DNA from 2 places in the Proteiniborus sp. DW1 genome. Region 2 is predicted to be linked to the other one. Evidence: riboswitches for the same ligand, from Rfam matches in the RefSeq annotation. Region 2 holds a riboswitch; the other holds the start of a gene.
What was found. A riboswitch is a leader RNA that binds a small molecule or an ion and turns the genes downstream of it on or off. The one in region 2 is predicted to bind FMN.

Region 1: another riboswitch for FMN. It lies ahead of DW1_RS01725 (ECF transporter S component); the one in region 2 lies ahead of ribD (bifunctional diaminohydroxyphosphoribosylaminopyrimidine deaminase/5-amino-6-(5-phosphoribosylamino)uracil reductase RibD).

Annotation. Positions count from the first base shown of each region.
Region 1 is NZ_FMDO01000007.1:77,620-85,591, forward strand. Features, by position in the region: gene DW1_RS01715 (ATP-binding protein) at 1-1,323, shown strand, start outside; gene DW1_RS01720 (amidohydrolase) at 1,484-2,641, shown strand; FMN riboswitch at 2,817-2,934, shown strand; gene DW1_RS01725 (ECF transporter S component) at 3,205-3,807, shown strand; gene tsaE (tRNA (adenosine(37)-N6)-threonylcarbamoyltransferase complex ATPase subunit type 1 TsaE) at 4,028-4,492, shown strand; gene tsaB (tRNA (adenosine(37)-N6)-threonylcarbamoyltransferase complex dimerization subunit type 1 TsaB) at 4,525-5,247, shown strand; gene rimI (ribosomal protein S18-alanine N-acetyltransferase) at 5,240-5,704, shown strand; gene DW1_RS01745 (efflux RND transporter periplasmic adaptor subunit) at 5,839-7,122, shown strand; gene DW1_RS01750 (ABC transporter ATP-binding protein) at 7,119-7,832, shown strand; gene DW1_RS01755 (ABC transporter permease) at 7,848-7,972, shown strand, end outside.
Region 2 is NZ_FMDO01000056.1:70,957-78,928, forward strand. Features, by position in the region: gene DW1_RS13795 (bifunctional 3,4-dihydroxy-2-butanone-4-phosphate synthase/GTP cyclohydrolase II) at 1-1,197, opposite strand, end outside; gene DW1_RS13800 (riboflavin synthase) at 1,216-1,866, opposite strand; gene ribD (bifunctional diaminohydroxyphosphoribosylaminopyrimidine deaminase/5-amino-6-(5-phosphoribosylamino)uracil reductase RibD) at 1,871-2,956, opposite strand; FMN riboswitch at 3,095-3,208, opposite strand; partial or broken gene DW1_RS15345 (ATP-binding protein) at 3,347-3,463, opposite strand; gene DW1_RS13810 (arsenate reductase family protein) at 3,863-4,219, opposite strand; gene DW1_RS13815 (WG repeat-containing protein) at 4,833-6,611, opposite strand; gene DW1_RS13820 (hypothetical protein) at 6,805-7,026, opposite strand; gene DW1_RS13825 (ATP-binding cassette domain-containing protein) at 7,778-7,972, opposite strand, start outside.

The DNA.
Region 1 (7,972 bases), on a different contig from region 2:
CTTAGTACTCCATATCAAAAGTATATAAGTAAAAAATATGGATTTGAGACTATGATAATTGTGCCTATAGGATTTAACGATGTTTTTTCAACTATATTAATGCTATTATTTTTGCGTAAAGAAAAAGATAATATTCTAGAGTATGTACCACTTCTAGAGACTATAGGAAATACTCTTTGGGTACTATTACACAAACAAAAGATATATAGGGAATATCAAAACAATATCATTAGAACAGAAAAGCTCAAAGTTTTAGGAGAATTAGCAGGGGGAATAGCCCATGATTTTAATAATTTATTGACTACAATCCTAGGATTTTCTCAAATTGTACTAACACGAGAACTAAGCGAAGATATAAGAACATTTATTGATATAATATATAAGTCAGCTATTGACGGGAAGAGGATAGTGGAAAGAATACAAAGCTTTAATCGTAAGCAATTAGGTAGAAGCAAAGAAGTGCATCTTATAAACCTAATAGTTGAAAGTGGAATAGAGATGGCTAGACCTAGGTGGAAGCACTTCTATGAAACACATGGTAATAATCTTATTATAATTAAGGAGCTTAAATCTAATAGCAAAATATATTGCGTAGAGCATGAAATAAGAGAAGTAATTATAAACTTATTATCAAATGCTATGGATGCAATGGAACAGGGTGGTACTCTTACTATTAAGACTTATGATGAAGATGATAAAGTAGTAATTGAAATAAGTGACACAGGCCCAGGTATTTCGGATGAGGTCAGAGAACAAATTTTCGAACCTTTTTATAGTACTAAGGGGGTAAATGGTACAGGTTTAGGTCTTAGTATTGTAAGAGACATCATAAATGCCCATGAGGGAAATATCAAGCTTAAAAGTGAGATAGGTAAAGGTTCCACATTTAAATTATACTTTAATAAATACATAGAAAAGGAAGATGCTCTTATATCATTTGATTCAGATACTGACATCAACCTAAACTTAGACAAAGAAGTTAATATTCTAGTTGTAGACGATATACCACAGGTTGGAAATACGGTGGTGGAGATGTTAAAAACTATTGGCCTACATGCTGATATAGAAACTGAAAGCACAAAAGTAATACATAGGTTATTACAAAAAAAATATGATATAATTGTATGTGATTTAGCTATGCCTGAGTTGAATGGTATAAGCTTGAGCCAACAAGTAAAAGAAAAATATTCTAATATTAAATTTATGATACTAACTGGTTGGCCTGAAAGATTAAAAAAGGAAGACCATAACAGCATAGATCTAATATTGAGAAAGCCAATTACTATGGAGGAATTAGCCCAAGCTATTAAAAATATATTATAAGCTGTAACGGGGAATTCATTTATCCTAGGGACTTACATGAAAACATTTATTTTGTTTTATAAGACTAGTGTAACAATAGTTTAGCGATAGTTTATTATTGTTTAACTATCTTTAGCTACTGTTTAACTATAGTTCAATATATTAACAAGGGGGAATTTTGATGCTATTAATTAAGAATGCCAGAATCTATACAATGACGGAAAACGGAGTAATAGAAAATGGGAGTATTTTAGTAGAGGATGGAAAGATAAAAGAGGTAGGCAGGGATATAGTTGCTCCACTTGATGCAGAGATAATTGATGTAGAAGGTAGATTAGTTACACCAGGCTTTATAGATGCACATTGCCATTTAGGAATGTGGGAAGATGGAATAGGATTTGAAGGTAGTGATGGAAATGAATTTGTTGATCCAGTTACACCACACCTAAGAGCCATAGATGGAATAAATCCAATGGATGTTACATTTAAAGAAGCTAGAGAAGGTGGAGTTACATGTGTAGCTACAGGTCCAGGTAGTGCAAATGTAGTAGGAGGACAGTTTGTTGCTATAAAGACTTATGGAGATAGAATAGATGATATGATAGTAAAAGAACCATTGGCTATGAAAATTGCCTTTGGAGAAAATCCGAAAAGAGTATACGATGGCCAAAAGAAATCTCCAGTTACTAGGATGGCTACTGCTGCCATACTTAGAGATACACTTTCTAAGGCTAAAAGATATGTAGAGAAACTGGAAAAATCAAAGGATGACCCGTCCAAAGCTCCGGAATTTGATATGAAAATGGAAGCAATGGCAAAGGTTATTAGAAAGGAACTTCCACTAAAAGCTCATGCTCATAGAGCTGATGACATATTTACAGCTATAAGAATAGCAAAGGAATTTGATATAGATATTACTCTAGAACACTGTACAGAAGGACATTTAATAGCTACTCATCTTGCAAATGAAGGGAAACCAGCTATAGTAGGACCTACTCTTTCTGACAGGTCAAAATTTGAACTTAGAAACCTTACATTTGATACTCCTAAGGTGCTACATGATGCAGGAGTTAAAATAGCCATAATGACAGATTCACCTGTAATACCACTACAGTACCTTCCAATCTGTGCAGGTTTAGCAGTTAGAGCAGGATTAGATGAAATGGAAGCATTCAAAGCCATTACAATCAATCCAGCTGAAATATTAGGAATACAAGATAGAGTTGGAAGCATAGAAGTAGGCAAAGATGCAGATATAGTAATATTTGATGGAAATCCATTAACAGATTTAGGCTGTAAGACTCATTCTGTATTTATTGATGGAAAGAGAATAAAATAGATTATGACGAAAAAAGCGGAGAAGTTTCTCTGCTTTTTGTATTGTGTAGAAATTGAACGAAAACTAAAGGGATGGTGGAGTAGAAAACAAAAGATTTTTGGAGAAGTTAGTTTTCTAATCATTATTGACAATATAATACTATTATGAGATAATTAAATTGTTAAAAATATAATATTAAAATCTTCAGGGCAGGGTGTAATTCCCGACCGGCGGTATAGTCCGCGAGCTGCTAATGCAGTTGACTTGGTGAGATTCCAAGACCGACAGTAAAGTCTGGATGAGAGAAGGTTTTGCTAATATCCATTTACATAATGTATTTCGAATTTTTTCGAAGCTGACAGTGATTAACGGATATAGATTAGCTTATCAAGCCCTGATGTTATTCTTCAGGGCTTTTTTATGACTTAACCCGATTGTTTCGGATGCTTTTCCGAAAGAATCGTAGGTAGGTCAAACGCACCGAGCACCAAATTTATGGAGGGTAGTTGATCGAATAAATTTGTGTTGCTGACTGTGAATACCAATTGCTCTGAAGGAAAATTATGATTTGGAGGGATGGTATAATGTTAATGGTAAAAGGACAAATTAACACAAGGACAATGGTAAAAACAGCAGTACTATCAGTTTTAGCATTTTTAATAATGTACTTTGAAATGCCTTTATGGTTTACACCACCTTTTTTAAAGGTAGACTTAAGTGATATTCCAGCATTAATAGGTGCATTTGCATTAGGTCCAATAGCAGGAGTAGTTATTGAGTTAATTAAGAATATTTTAAATTTAGCAATTGAAGGTACTACAACAGCAGCAGTAGGAGAACTTGCAAACTTTTTTGTAGGAAGTATATTCGTTTTTGTTGCAGGATTTATTTATCAAAAGTATAAATCATTTAAGAGTGCTATATCAGGTATGATAGTTGCAACCATAGCTATGACACTTGTAGCTTCAGTTCTAAACTATTATTTCCTTATACCTTTCTATGCAAAGTTATTTGGAGTATCAGTAGACAAATACGTAGAGATGGGGGCACAGGTAAACAGATTTGTCACAGACTATAAAAGTTTTATATTGTGCGGTATATTACCTTTTAATTTCGTAAAAGGAGTTATGGTATCGCTTATAACAATACCACTATATAAAAGAGTATCACCAATATTACACAGATAATTAATATTTTAGTAGTCTTTAATCATCCTGCAGATACAGGGTGATTTTTTTATATACTTGTATATCCATCTTAAACTGGATATAATAGTTTTGTAACCCATAGGAAAGTCTTAAATTTCCTTTATTATTAACTTTTTGCAAAATGGGTTTCAATAAGACTTCCTCAGTTTATTAGAGTTTCATAGAAGTTTTTATTAGATAAAAAGGAAGGATGAAGCAATTGCTTAAAATAAATATAAATAACATAACAGAAACAGAAAAAGTCGGCTACATACTTGGTAAACTTCTAACAGGTGGCGAAGTAATATGCATGACAGGTGATTTAGGTGCAGGTAAGACTACTATGACTCAGTCTATAGCAAAAGGCTTAGATGTAGATGACTATGTAACCAGCCCTACATTTACTATAATAAATGAATACCAGGGCAGATGCCCGTTATATCATTTTGACGTCTACAGAATTAACGATGTAGATGAAATGTATGATTTAGGATATGAAGAGTACTTTTATTCAGATGGAGTATCTATTATAGAATGGGCAGACATAATTAAAGAAATACTCCCTAAGGAAAGACTGAATATTGAAATCAATAAAAAAGATAATATAGATAATAGAGAGATAATTATATATGGAAATGGAGAAAAATATATAAATATCATTAAATTACTTTCAGAGAAAATATAATACGATTATTGATAGATAAAGGAGCTGAAAAAATGAAAGTTTTAGCCATAGATACATCCAGCGTGTCTGCAACATGTGCAATAATAGATGACGATAGGCTATTAGTGGAGTACACTCTCAATCATAAGCTAACTCATTCACAGAAAATAATGCCTATGATAAAAGAAGTACTTAGTAGCTTAAGTTTAAAACCTGAAGACATAGATATATTTGCAGTTGCAAAGGGACCAGGCTCATTTACTGGACTAAGAATAGGAGTAGCTACAGTAAATGGACTAGCCCAATCAGTAAACAAAAAAGTAATAGGAGTACCTACACTTGATGCACTTGCCTTTAATTTACCATATTGTGAAGGAATAGTAGTTCCTATAATGGATGCTAGAAGGGATAGAGTATTTACAGGAATATATAAATGGACTAATGGGAATTTACATATAATCAAAGAGCAAGCAGCTTTAGAGGTTAAAGAACTTATAGATATATTAAAAGAAAGACCAGAAAAAATAGTCCTTGTAGGAGATGGAACTCTTGTTTATAGAGATGTATTTTCAGAAGCATTAGGAGAAAAGGCTATATTTGCTCCAAGAAGTGCAAATATGGCAAGAGCTTCTTCAGTGGCTGAGCTTGCAATGGCTAAAGCTTTACAAGGAAAGGTAGAGAGCTACTTTGAACTAGTTCCTGACTATTTAAGAGAATCCCAAGCTCAAAGAGAATACAATGAAAAACATAATATAGCCGGTGACAATAATGAGTGATGTAATAATTAGAGAGATGACTGAAAAAGATATAGACCAAGTGCTAGAAATTGAAAAAGAAGCCTTTGAAACACCTTGGTCCAGAGAAGCATTTGTATTAGAATTAGTGAAAAATCAATTAGCAAAATATATAGTAGCTGAGAAGGATGATAAAATTGTAGGATATGGTGGACTGTGGCTCATACTTGATGAAGGACATATAACTAACATAGCCGTAAGTTCACTTTATAGAGGACAAGGTATAGGTAACTTGCTTATTGAAAGGTTAATAGAGATATGCGAGGAAAGAGGAATAAACAACATGACTTTAGAAGTGAGAAAGTCAAACTTAGTAGCTCAATCATTATATAAAAAGTATGATTTTATAGACTGTGGAATTAGAAAAGGCTACTATACAGATACAAAAGAAGATGCAGTTATTATGTGGAGGATAGGTGAAGCAAGGGGACGGAGTTAGTGCTTCGCTCTTGTTTGTTAAATTTGTAGCTAAAATAATGAAATTATATATAATTATTATAATTATAGTTGAAGTATATTTAGTAAAAGTTTAGTCTAATATGATTAAGTAATATTTTTCTAGGAGGGAAAGACATGAAGAAAAAAACTATAGGAATAGTCATAGCAGCTATATTAGGTTTAGCTGTAATAACTGCTGGAGTGATGAAGGCAAAAAATACAGAAAAGGTTGCCAGTACATATGTATCAGTAGTGGAAGTAGAAGTAGAAAAGGATTTTGATTCAACCTTGATTACTGAAGGAACTTTGAAATCCAAGGAGCAAAGAAATGTGGTTTCAGATCTTCCTTATGTGATACAGGAAGTAGTATTTAAAGAAGGTGACAAAGTATCAGAAGGAGACATATTATTAAAGCTTGATGTAAAAGATTTAGAGTATAAAATAGAAACTGCTGAACTAAGTCTCGAAATGGAAAGACAAAGGCTCAAAAATCTAGAAAGACAACTTAGTGAATCAAGTAATACATTAGAGATTGAGAAAAATCTTGAAAATGCTAGATTAGCCTATGAAAATGCTCAAACTAAGTACGAAAACTCTAAAACTCTATATGATGCAGGAGCCGTAAGTAAGGAAATGCTAGATTCTGATGAAGCTAATATGATTACTGCAAAAAACAACTATGAGTTAGCACAAAAGCAAATAGAAGAAGCTCAAAATAAAGAAGACTTAAAATCTAATATAGATATTCAGAGAAAAAATGTAGAGATTCAAGAAATATCTCTAAAGTCTCAAAAGGAAGCATTGGAGCAGTCAATTATTAAAAGTCCTATATCAGGAACTATAGTGCAAGCAAATGCCCGTGTAGGAATACCTGCTACATCTGCAGCACCACTTTTTGTTATAGAGGACACAGATAATCTAGAAATAGAAGTTGGTATAGGGGAGTATGACATAAGCGAAATACAAATAGGACAAAAGGTAAAGGTTACAGGAGAAGCCTTTAAGGACAGAGAAATAAATGGAGTAGTATCTTTTATAGCACCATCTGCAACTATAGTATCTACTGGAACTGGAAAAGAAACACAAGTTATTGTTAAAATAGATATACCTAATGCTGATAATTATCTAAGACCAGGATTTACAGCTAATGTAGCTATTAATACAGCATATAAAAAAGAAGCATTAGTTTTACCTTATGAAACAGTATATGAGAAGAAGGATGGAACAAAGGTAGTATTTAAAGTTGAAGATAATAAGATAAAGGAAATTCCTATCTCTATAGGAATTCAAGGTGACCTAAAGCAAGAAGTAATTTCACCAGATATTAAGCTAGGGGATAAGATAGTTACAAATCCTACTGAAAAACTTTATGATGGTTTAGAGGTTTCAATTTTAAATAGTATAGGTGAGCAGAAATGATAAAGATAGAAAACTTAGGAAAGATATATGATACTGGCAAGATATCCGTAGAGGCGCTTAAAGGTATAAACCTTGAAGTAAAAGAAAATGAATTTGTTTCCATAATGGGAACTTCAGGTTCAGGAAAATCTACTCTAATGAATATATTAGGCTGTTTAGATAGACCTACATCAGGGAGATATTCTTTAGATGGAGTAGCAGTAGAAAAATTAAATGAAGCGGAACTTGCAACAATTAGAAATAAGAAAATAGGTTTTGTCTTTCAATCCTTTAATCTGCTGCCTCGTACTTCTGCATTAAAAAATGTTGAACTTCCAATGACTTATGCTGGGATACCTAAAAAGGAAAGAAGATTAAAAGCCTTAGAAGTATTAGAAAAGGTAGGATTAGGAGAAAGAGTAGGTCATTTACCAAATGAGCTTTCTGGTGGTCAAAAGCAAAGGGTAGCTATTGCAAGAGCCTTAGTCAATAACCCTGCAATACTGCTTGCTGATGAACCTACAGGAAATCTTGACACCAAATCTGGTGAAGAGATTATGGCAATATTCCAGCAGCTTAATAGGGAAGGAGTTACCATAATATTAGTAACCCATGAGCCTGAAATTGCTCAGCATACCAAAAGAATAGTACTATTTAGGGATGGATGTATAATAGATGATAGAGAAGTAGAAAATCAAGTTATTATAAAGCCACAGTCAGTAAGTGAGTAATATAGAGGTGATAGGATGAATTTTTTAGAGAGTATAGGCTCTGCGTTATCTAGTCTTTGGGCTAATAAAATGCGTACTTTTTTGACTATGCTTGGAATTATCATAGGAATAGCTTCAGTTATAACAATAGTATCATTAGG
Region 2 (7,972 bases):
AAAATTAAGAATATGGCCTAATTTTTGCTTCTTTGTCTTTAGATAATATTCATTTTTTTCATTGTGAGTCATCTGTATAGGCTCTCTGCCTACAATCTCTATTCCATATCCAGTAAGACCAGCTATTTTCTTTGGATTATTGGTCATAAGTCTTACTTTTTTAACACCTAAATCTGCAAGAATCTGAGCTCCAATTCCATAATCTCTTAAATCTGCTGGAAACCCTAAAGCTATGTTAGCTTCAACTGTATCCATACCTTGATCCTGCAGTGCATAAGCTTTAATCTTATTAATAAGCCCTATACCCCTGCCTTCCTGTCTCATGTATAGAAGAATTCCTTTCCCCTCTTCTTCTATCTTCTTCATTGCAGCTGCAAGCTGTTCTCCACAGTCACATCTTAAAGAACTAAAGGCATCCCCCGTAAGACATTCTGAATGTACTCTTAGAAGAATTGTTTCACCACCTGAAACTTCCCCCTTTATAAGAGCTACATGATGTTCTCCATTTAAGATATTTACGTATCCTACCATTTTGAATTCACCGTATTTTGTAGGCAACTTTGATTGAGCCACTCTTTTTATATGAGTCTCATGCTTCCTCCTATATGCAATAAGATCTGCTATAGTAACTATCTTTAAATTATGTTTTTTTACAAACTCCATAAGCTGTGGAATCCTAGCCATGGTTCCGTCTTCATTCATTATTTCACAAATAACACCCGCAGGATACAAACCTGCCAGCTTAGCCAAATCTACCGCTGCTTCTGTATGTCCTGCCCTTTTTAAGACGCCGCCTTCTTTAGCTTCCAAAGGAAACATATGTCCAGGTTTTCTAAAATCTGACTCTCTTGCATTAAGGTCAAGAACCTTAAGTACAGTAGCTGCTCTCTCATAGGCTGATATTCCTGTTGTTGTCTCAATAGCATCAATTGATACAGTGAATGCAGTCTGATGTGAATCTGTATTTCGTTCCACCATTGATAGAATATTTAATTCTTCTAATCGCTCTCTTATAATAGGTAAGCATATAAGCCCTCTACCGTATTTTGCCATAAAATTGATAGCTTCTGGTGTTACCTTTTCTGCAGCCATTAAAAGATCTCCCTCATTTTCCCTATCTTCGTCGTCTACTACGACTATCATCTTACCTAGCCTTATATCTTCTATTGCTTCCTCTATTGTATCAAACATATTCATTCTCATCCCCCATTTTCTTTATGCAAACCCATGTTCAGTTAAAAATTTAAGATCTATTCCTTTATTAACTACTACCTGCTCTTTTGCTTCAATAAGCTTTTCAATATATTTACCTATCATGTCACATTCTAAGTTGACCTTATCTCCAATCTTCTTGCTTAATAGAGTAGTCATATCCTTAGTGTGAGGAATGATAGAAACTTTAAATGCAAAATCATCTACATATGCTACAGTAAGACTTACTCCGTCTATTGCAATTGAACCTTTTGGCACAATATATTTTAATATTTCAGGAGAAGTTGCAACTGTAATCCATACTGCATTATCTTCCTGTTGAAAATTTTCAATGGTCCCCATTCCATCAATATGCCCACTAACAATATGTCCACCTAAGCTATCCCCTAACCTTAAGGCTCTTTCAAGATTAACTTCATCTCCAGGTAAGAAATGCCCCAAATTACTCCTCCTTATTGTTTCTGCCATTACGTCTACACTAAACCTGTTGCTGTCAAAAGAGGTTACAGTGAGACATACTCCATTAGTGCATATGCTGTCTCCTAGCTTTATCCCTTTTAGAACTTTTCTTGCTTTGATTGTTATTCTTGAGGATTTTGTAGATTTCACCACAGATTCAACTATTCCAATCTCTTCTACCAATCCTGTAAACATTTTTTTAACCCTCCTTTCTAATGTATGCTTCTATCATTATGTCTTGCCCAAAACGGTGAATATCCATATTTTCAAGGTTTATTGCGTCTTTCATATGTGCTTTTCCCAGCCCACCAACTGGAGTTTTTGCAGTATTTCCTCCAATAATTTTCGGAGCAATAAATGCATTTATCTTATCAACTATTCCTTCCTCTAAGGCACTATAATTAAGTTGGCTTCCCCCTTCTAATAAAATGCTATCAATCTTTCTCTCTCCTAGCTCCTTCATAAGAAAAGTCAAGTCAACTCCTCCATTTTTGGAAGGCACTATAATGACTTCAGCCCCCTTTTCTTTAAGCATCTTTACCTTTCCCTTATCAGCTTTACTAGAAACTGCTATGATAGTCACTGCATTTGATTCAAGGTTTAATACCTTTGCTTCAAGGGGAATTCTTCCACTGCTGTCTACAATTATTCTTATGGGGTCACAGCCTTTTCTATCATCTAATCTAGTTGTCAAATATGGGTCATCTGCAAGCACTGTACCTATGCCAACCATAATTCCAGATACCCTATGCCTTAATTCATGAACATATTTCCTAGAAAGCTCTCCAGTAATCCACTTAGATTCATTTGTATAGGTAGCAATTTTACCATCAAGGGTCATTGCAGTTTTCATTATTACGAAGGGTTTCTTTGTAGTTATATATTTAAGAAATATTTCATTTAATCTTTTCACTTCATCCTCAAGAACTCCTACAATCACTTCTATACCAGCTTCCTCTAAAATTTGGATACCTTTTCCGGCTACTATAGGATTAGGGTCCTTTAGCCCTATAACTACTTTCTTTATTCCTTTCTCAACGATTGCTTTAGCACAAGGCGGAGTTTTTCCATAATGAGAGCAAGGTTCTAAAGTAACATACATAGTTGCACCTTTAACATCCTCAGTAGCGTTAAAAAACGCATTAATCTCTGCATGATGATGACCATAAGCCTTATGATAGCCTTCACCAATAATTCTACCTTCTTTTACTATAACTGCTCCTACCAATGGATTTGGATTTGTATACCCTATTCCTCTCTTTGCCAGTTCTAATGCTCTTTTCATGTATTCCATATTAAGACATCACTCCAGTATTGGATAATCAAAAAACCCTGAGATAAATCCCAGGGTATAAAGCCTCTAAAAATTGTCTTGATTATAAGTATTATGATAAAACATAAGCTTATAGCTCAAATTACTTAAAAGTATCTTCTCCCATCCAGACTATACTGTCGGCTTCGGAATTTCACCGAATCAACCTTACGGCTCGCGGGCTATACCGCCGGTAGGGAATTACACCCTGCCCTGAAGATTTATTTATTCAGTTTTTACATGTTAAACTTTAACACAATAATATAAATATGTCAATAAATCAAACTTAAATAGTTCCATCTCTTTGCAGATTCACATAACAAATAGAACTTTAAGCTTTAATTAACCTTGTAGGTACGCTTCCACCACTTTGATACTGCTCATTTTATGTGGCTTCTCAGAAAAATCATTTTTCTTTTCCTTTCTGTCAGCACAGGCCTCTGAACAACTGTTACAGCTTTTATTGCAATTTTCGCTCATAATCTTAGCTCCTTTATTTTAGATTGTTATTTAACTACATGAAACAAATGATTTTACAAAAAACAAGTCACTACTCCAACATCGAATAAAATTTTACAGGCATCCATTTCCATAATACAGGCTAAAACCTTGTTCGCTGCTCTGGTCTTTTGATATCCATGTGTTTCACTAATATTTTGATAGTTATTTACCTAAAGAATATAATTTTAAGGATACAGTTCACAAGATACTAAAAGCAGGAACTAGGCTATACTAAAGGAGAATGGATAACTTTATCTAAATCCATCTTTATATTAAATTAAGGCTAAGATTAGTAATGGGACAAGATTAAGAAAATCCCACCCCAACTATTGACAAAAAGCCACAAAAACCCGCTTCCTATAAAGCAGGTAGGGTTTGTCATTCAATATCAAGGGCAGTCTTCCAATCAGTTTCCTTAAAACCTACCAGCACAAAGTCATCACCAATAAGGATAGGACGCTTTACAAGCATACCGTCTGATGCCAATAGATTATACTGTTCATCCTCACTCATAGTAGGAAGCTTATCCTTCAGCTTCAGTTCTCTATATAGCTGTCCGCTAGTATTGAAGAACTTCTTCAATGCCAAGCCACTTGTTTTATGCCAACTCTTCAACTCTTCTATTGAAGGATTGTTTTCTTTGATATGCCTTTCTTCAAAGGCAACTTCATTTGCCTTCAACCATTTCTTAGCCTTCTGACAGGTGGTACATTTCGGATAACACAAAAATATCATAATCTATCTCCTTTCTCCTTTTTAGCGGAACTCTTTCTAATAATTCTTACCATATTACGCATCAATTTGCTTAGTACGTATAATGTTTATGTATATATAATATATCTTTTCCATACCAAATTCAATTAATTAACCTAATCTACCAACTTTCCCAATTTACTAAAGTTTAAATCGGTTGATACATACCTTAAAAGAATAAAATAAAGATTTCTTGACATAAGACTTACATCTGCTTCTTCAGTAATTTCATTACAAGCAGTATTCCGACATAAACATGACACAAACAGATAGAATGAATACTGTTTGAGTGTGTCCTATCTCAAAACATATTAGCAATATTAGGTATATATCGATTACGTAAAAATCAAAACTACCCACTTAGCAGGTAGTTTACTCAGGTTTTTTCTGAAAATGGCGATTTAATAGAATTTATCTGAATCAAGTGCAGATATTCTCTTTGAGCTCCTCGTTTCATTGTACAGCAACTAGAAGAAGATAATATATTTGACGGACTTGAGTCATCTGTTCCACCACAGCCCAATTGCCGGGTTTGTGTAGGTTATTAGTTACCTTACCTCCTAATTGAATTCCTTGATAAGACTGTAGTTCTTTTTTAGTTAATTCCTTTTCTTATTCTTAAGTAATTTCCATTCTTATCTATAAACTTACAGGTGCCATCGGCTAAATCTACCCTAGCATAGCCTTCACTAAAGGGATAGACATTAGTAAATTCTGTTGGTATGACTTGTTTACCTTCTCTGTTAATAAATCCCCATAGATAAGCATCACCTTTTTTGATAGCAACTGGTGCCATCCCTTCATTGAAATCTCCCGCAAATACTATTTCCTTAGGCAAATCAATTACCACATTGCCCTGCTTATCAATATATCCTAAATCATTTTCTACATAGTTTTCTATCCTCTTTGCTACAAAAGTACCATCTGGATATGTAATATTATAAGTCACATTTGCCCTATAATATCCCTTGTTTACAAAGGCTAAACCTTCGGAAAAATTGCCAGCATTTATATAGTTAGGACTAATCATTACTTCTCCATCCTTATTAATATAACCGAACTGATAACAAGTAATACTTCCGCCCTCTTTAGACACCAACCCTATTTTAAAACGAGCCAATCCCTCTGAGAAAAAATGTTCAATATTATAATTATTTAAATTATAAGATTTTAAACCTCCTTCTCCACTTTCTACATATGCAGAATGGTCCTCGAACTCAATTCCCTCAATTGCTTCTCTTAAGTCTATTACTTCATTAAAATCTTTATCGACATACCCTGTAAATCTCCTAAAACTATCAGTATAGGGCTCTCCTGTACTATATTCTATATAAGCCAGTCCCTCTGAAAAATGAAAACTAGGTTCCCTTACTTTTTTACCATGTGTATAGTCCTTATCATTAATGTCTATATATTTACATGAGATATCAGCTATAAATCCATTTGCTACATTTTCTAATCCGTATTCATTTACAAATACAACTGCTCGGCCTTCGGAAAACTTAAGTTCACCTGCGCCAGAGGACGCAGTAAAATTTGGCTTTGTATATTTATATGGAATTAAAAACTTCCCAGATTTATCTATAGCTCCAAAAATCATTGGAAAACGTCCAAGTTTATAAGAATCCTTATCATGTTTACCCACCCAAGCAACTCCTTCATTAAAATCGTAAACATGATCATATTTTGCATCGATGATTATATTTCCCTCTTTATCCACAAATCCTTTTTTCCACTGATTTTCGTCACCTTTATATTCAGAAAATGAAGCTAAACCCTCGGAATAATTTCCTATTATATATTTAGACGATATTTCTCTGATAATATCTCCTTTATTATTAACCAAATAACCTATATTTTGATGCTTCAAATATAACCTATTTTCGGATAATCTAGTAGCACTATTTTCATCAAAGGTATCTATATACTCACCTATATCCTCTTGTCCTGTTATTAATATAGTCCTTTCATTTTGATTCCATACAACATTCATATCTAAGCTTTCAGCTATAAATCTAACTGGTACTAAAGTTCTTCCGTTGACAACTTTTGCAGGCACATCTAAAGTTTTATGCTCTCCATTAATCTTTGCATCTTTACTGTCCAATTTTAATACTATCTCTTTACCTTCCACTGTTCCAGTTATTGTTTTAGTAGCGTCGTCCCAACCAACTTCCAACCCTAAAGCTTCAAATATCGCTCTTAATGGGAGGAGTGTTCTTCCTTCAATTATTTGTGGTGGTACATCAAATGATAGCTCTTTGCCTTCTAATAATACTTTAATATCGCCTGATGCATATATAGCTTTAGGTGGTACGGCTATAAACCCAAATGCTAATATAGAAATTAAAAAAAACTTTAAATATTTTTTCATTTATATTCTCACCTTTCACATTATTTGCTTATAATATTTTTATTTCCCGTAGTTCTTGGTATTTTATCACTCCAAATTAGCATATCATACACGTATTAGTAAAATCAACCACAAAAACCGTCCTCTTGGTTAGCCTTCGGTTTGCTACAGCCTGTCATCCCCTTGAAACCTAAGTCTAGTTAAAAACCAAGCTTTACTCTAGCGACCAATTCTTCCATCTATATATCTCATTATTCTTAGTCCTTCTCTGATTATATTCTTCTATAGCCTTATTTATTTTGTCAAGTAACAACCCCTTTTGTTCTGGTAATTTCCCTTTTAATATTAACGTATTGGTCTTATGAGTTGCATTGAATATAGTATTTTCCATATGTAGATTTTCCAGTAACATTTTTTCTTCCTTTATTAAATCCAATATTTTTAATCTTTCAAATTCTCATACTTAATCAACTATTTCAACCTTTTTTTCTCTAAACACACTCAATCGTAAAATGTCGCCGTTCACACTAACACCCCACTGGATTAGCTCCAATACATTGTCAAACACCCAAATATTTTCCGAAATTGTCTCTTAATATTTCAATAAGTGTTTTATTAGGGTTTAAAATTGATATATAGCTGTAATCCAACTGCAAATGCTAATATATTTGCCAGCCAAGCATCCTGATAAGCGATAGCAGATGGATTCAAAATGGCTGTACTGCCAAGCAAAAATCCTGTAAACATCGATGCGTATATTTAACTGCATTAATTATGGCACTCCTTCTCTTCCAAAAGTTCTCTGTATTGACGAATTTAAAGGCAATGCTGAGACTGGAAAGTACAATGTATTCTTGTTGATGGCGAGAAAAACAATGTAAGAAAACGTCTACAAAAAACTATGCCTACTAACCTCAGAAAATACTATAAACGGAGTAGAAAGCTGATACTTACCCGTTATAATAAGCTTAAAGATGAGAATTAGGTTTATTAAGTACACCCTAAAATAGGATTAGGGCTAAAAATAGTAATGGAGCGAGATTAAAGAAAATCTCACCCCAACTATTGACAAAGAGCCTTTAAAATTTAGTTTCACCGCTCATGCTGCCCAAGATTATGACATAAGTCCATTTTTATTAGTTAAATACTATTATTTCATCTAATTTACTTATATTCTCTGAACTAAACTAGTGAGAAATAATTATTAGGGTTCTATCTTTAATTGATAATAATTGTGATTCAATTGCTTTAGCATTTTTTTCATCAAGGTTAGCTAATGGTTCATCCAGTATTAATATGGGGGTTTCTCTTAGTATACTTCTTGCAAGAGTAACTCTTCTTTTTTCTCCCCCCGAGAGGTTAGTTCTTCCCTCATGAATTAA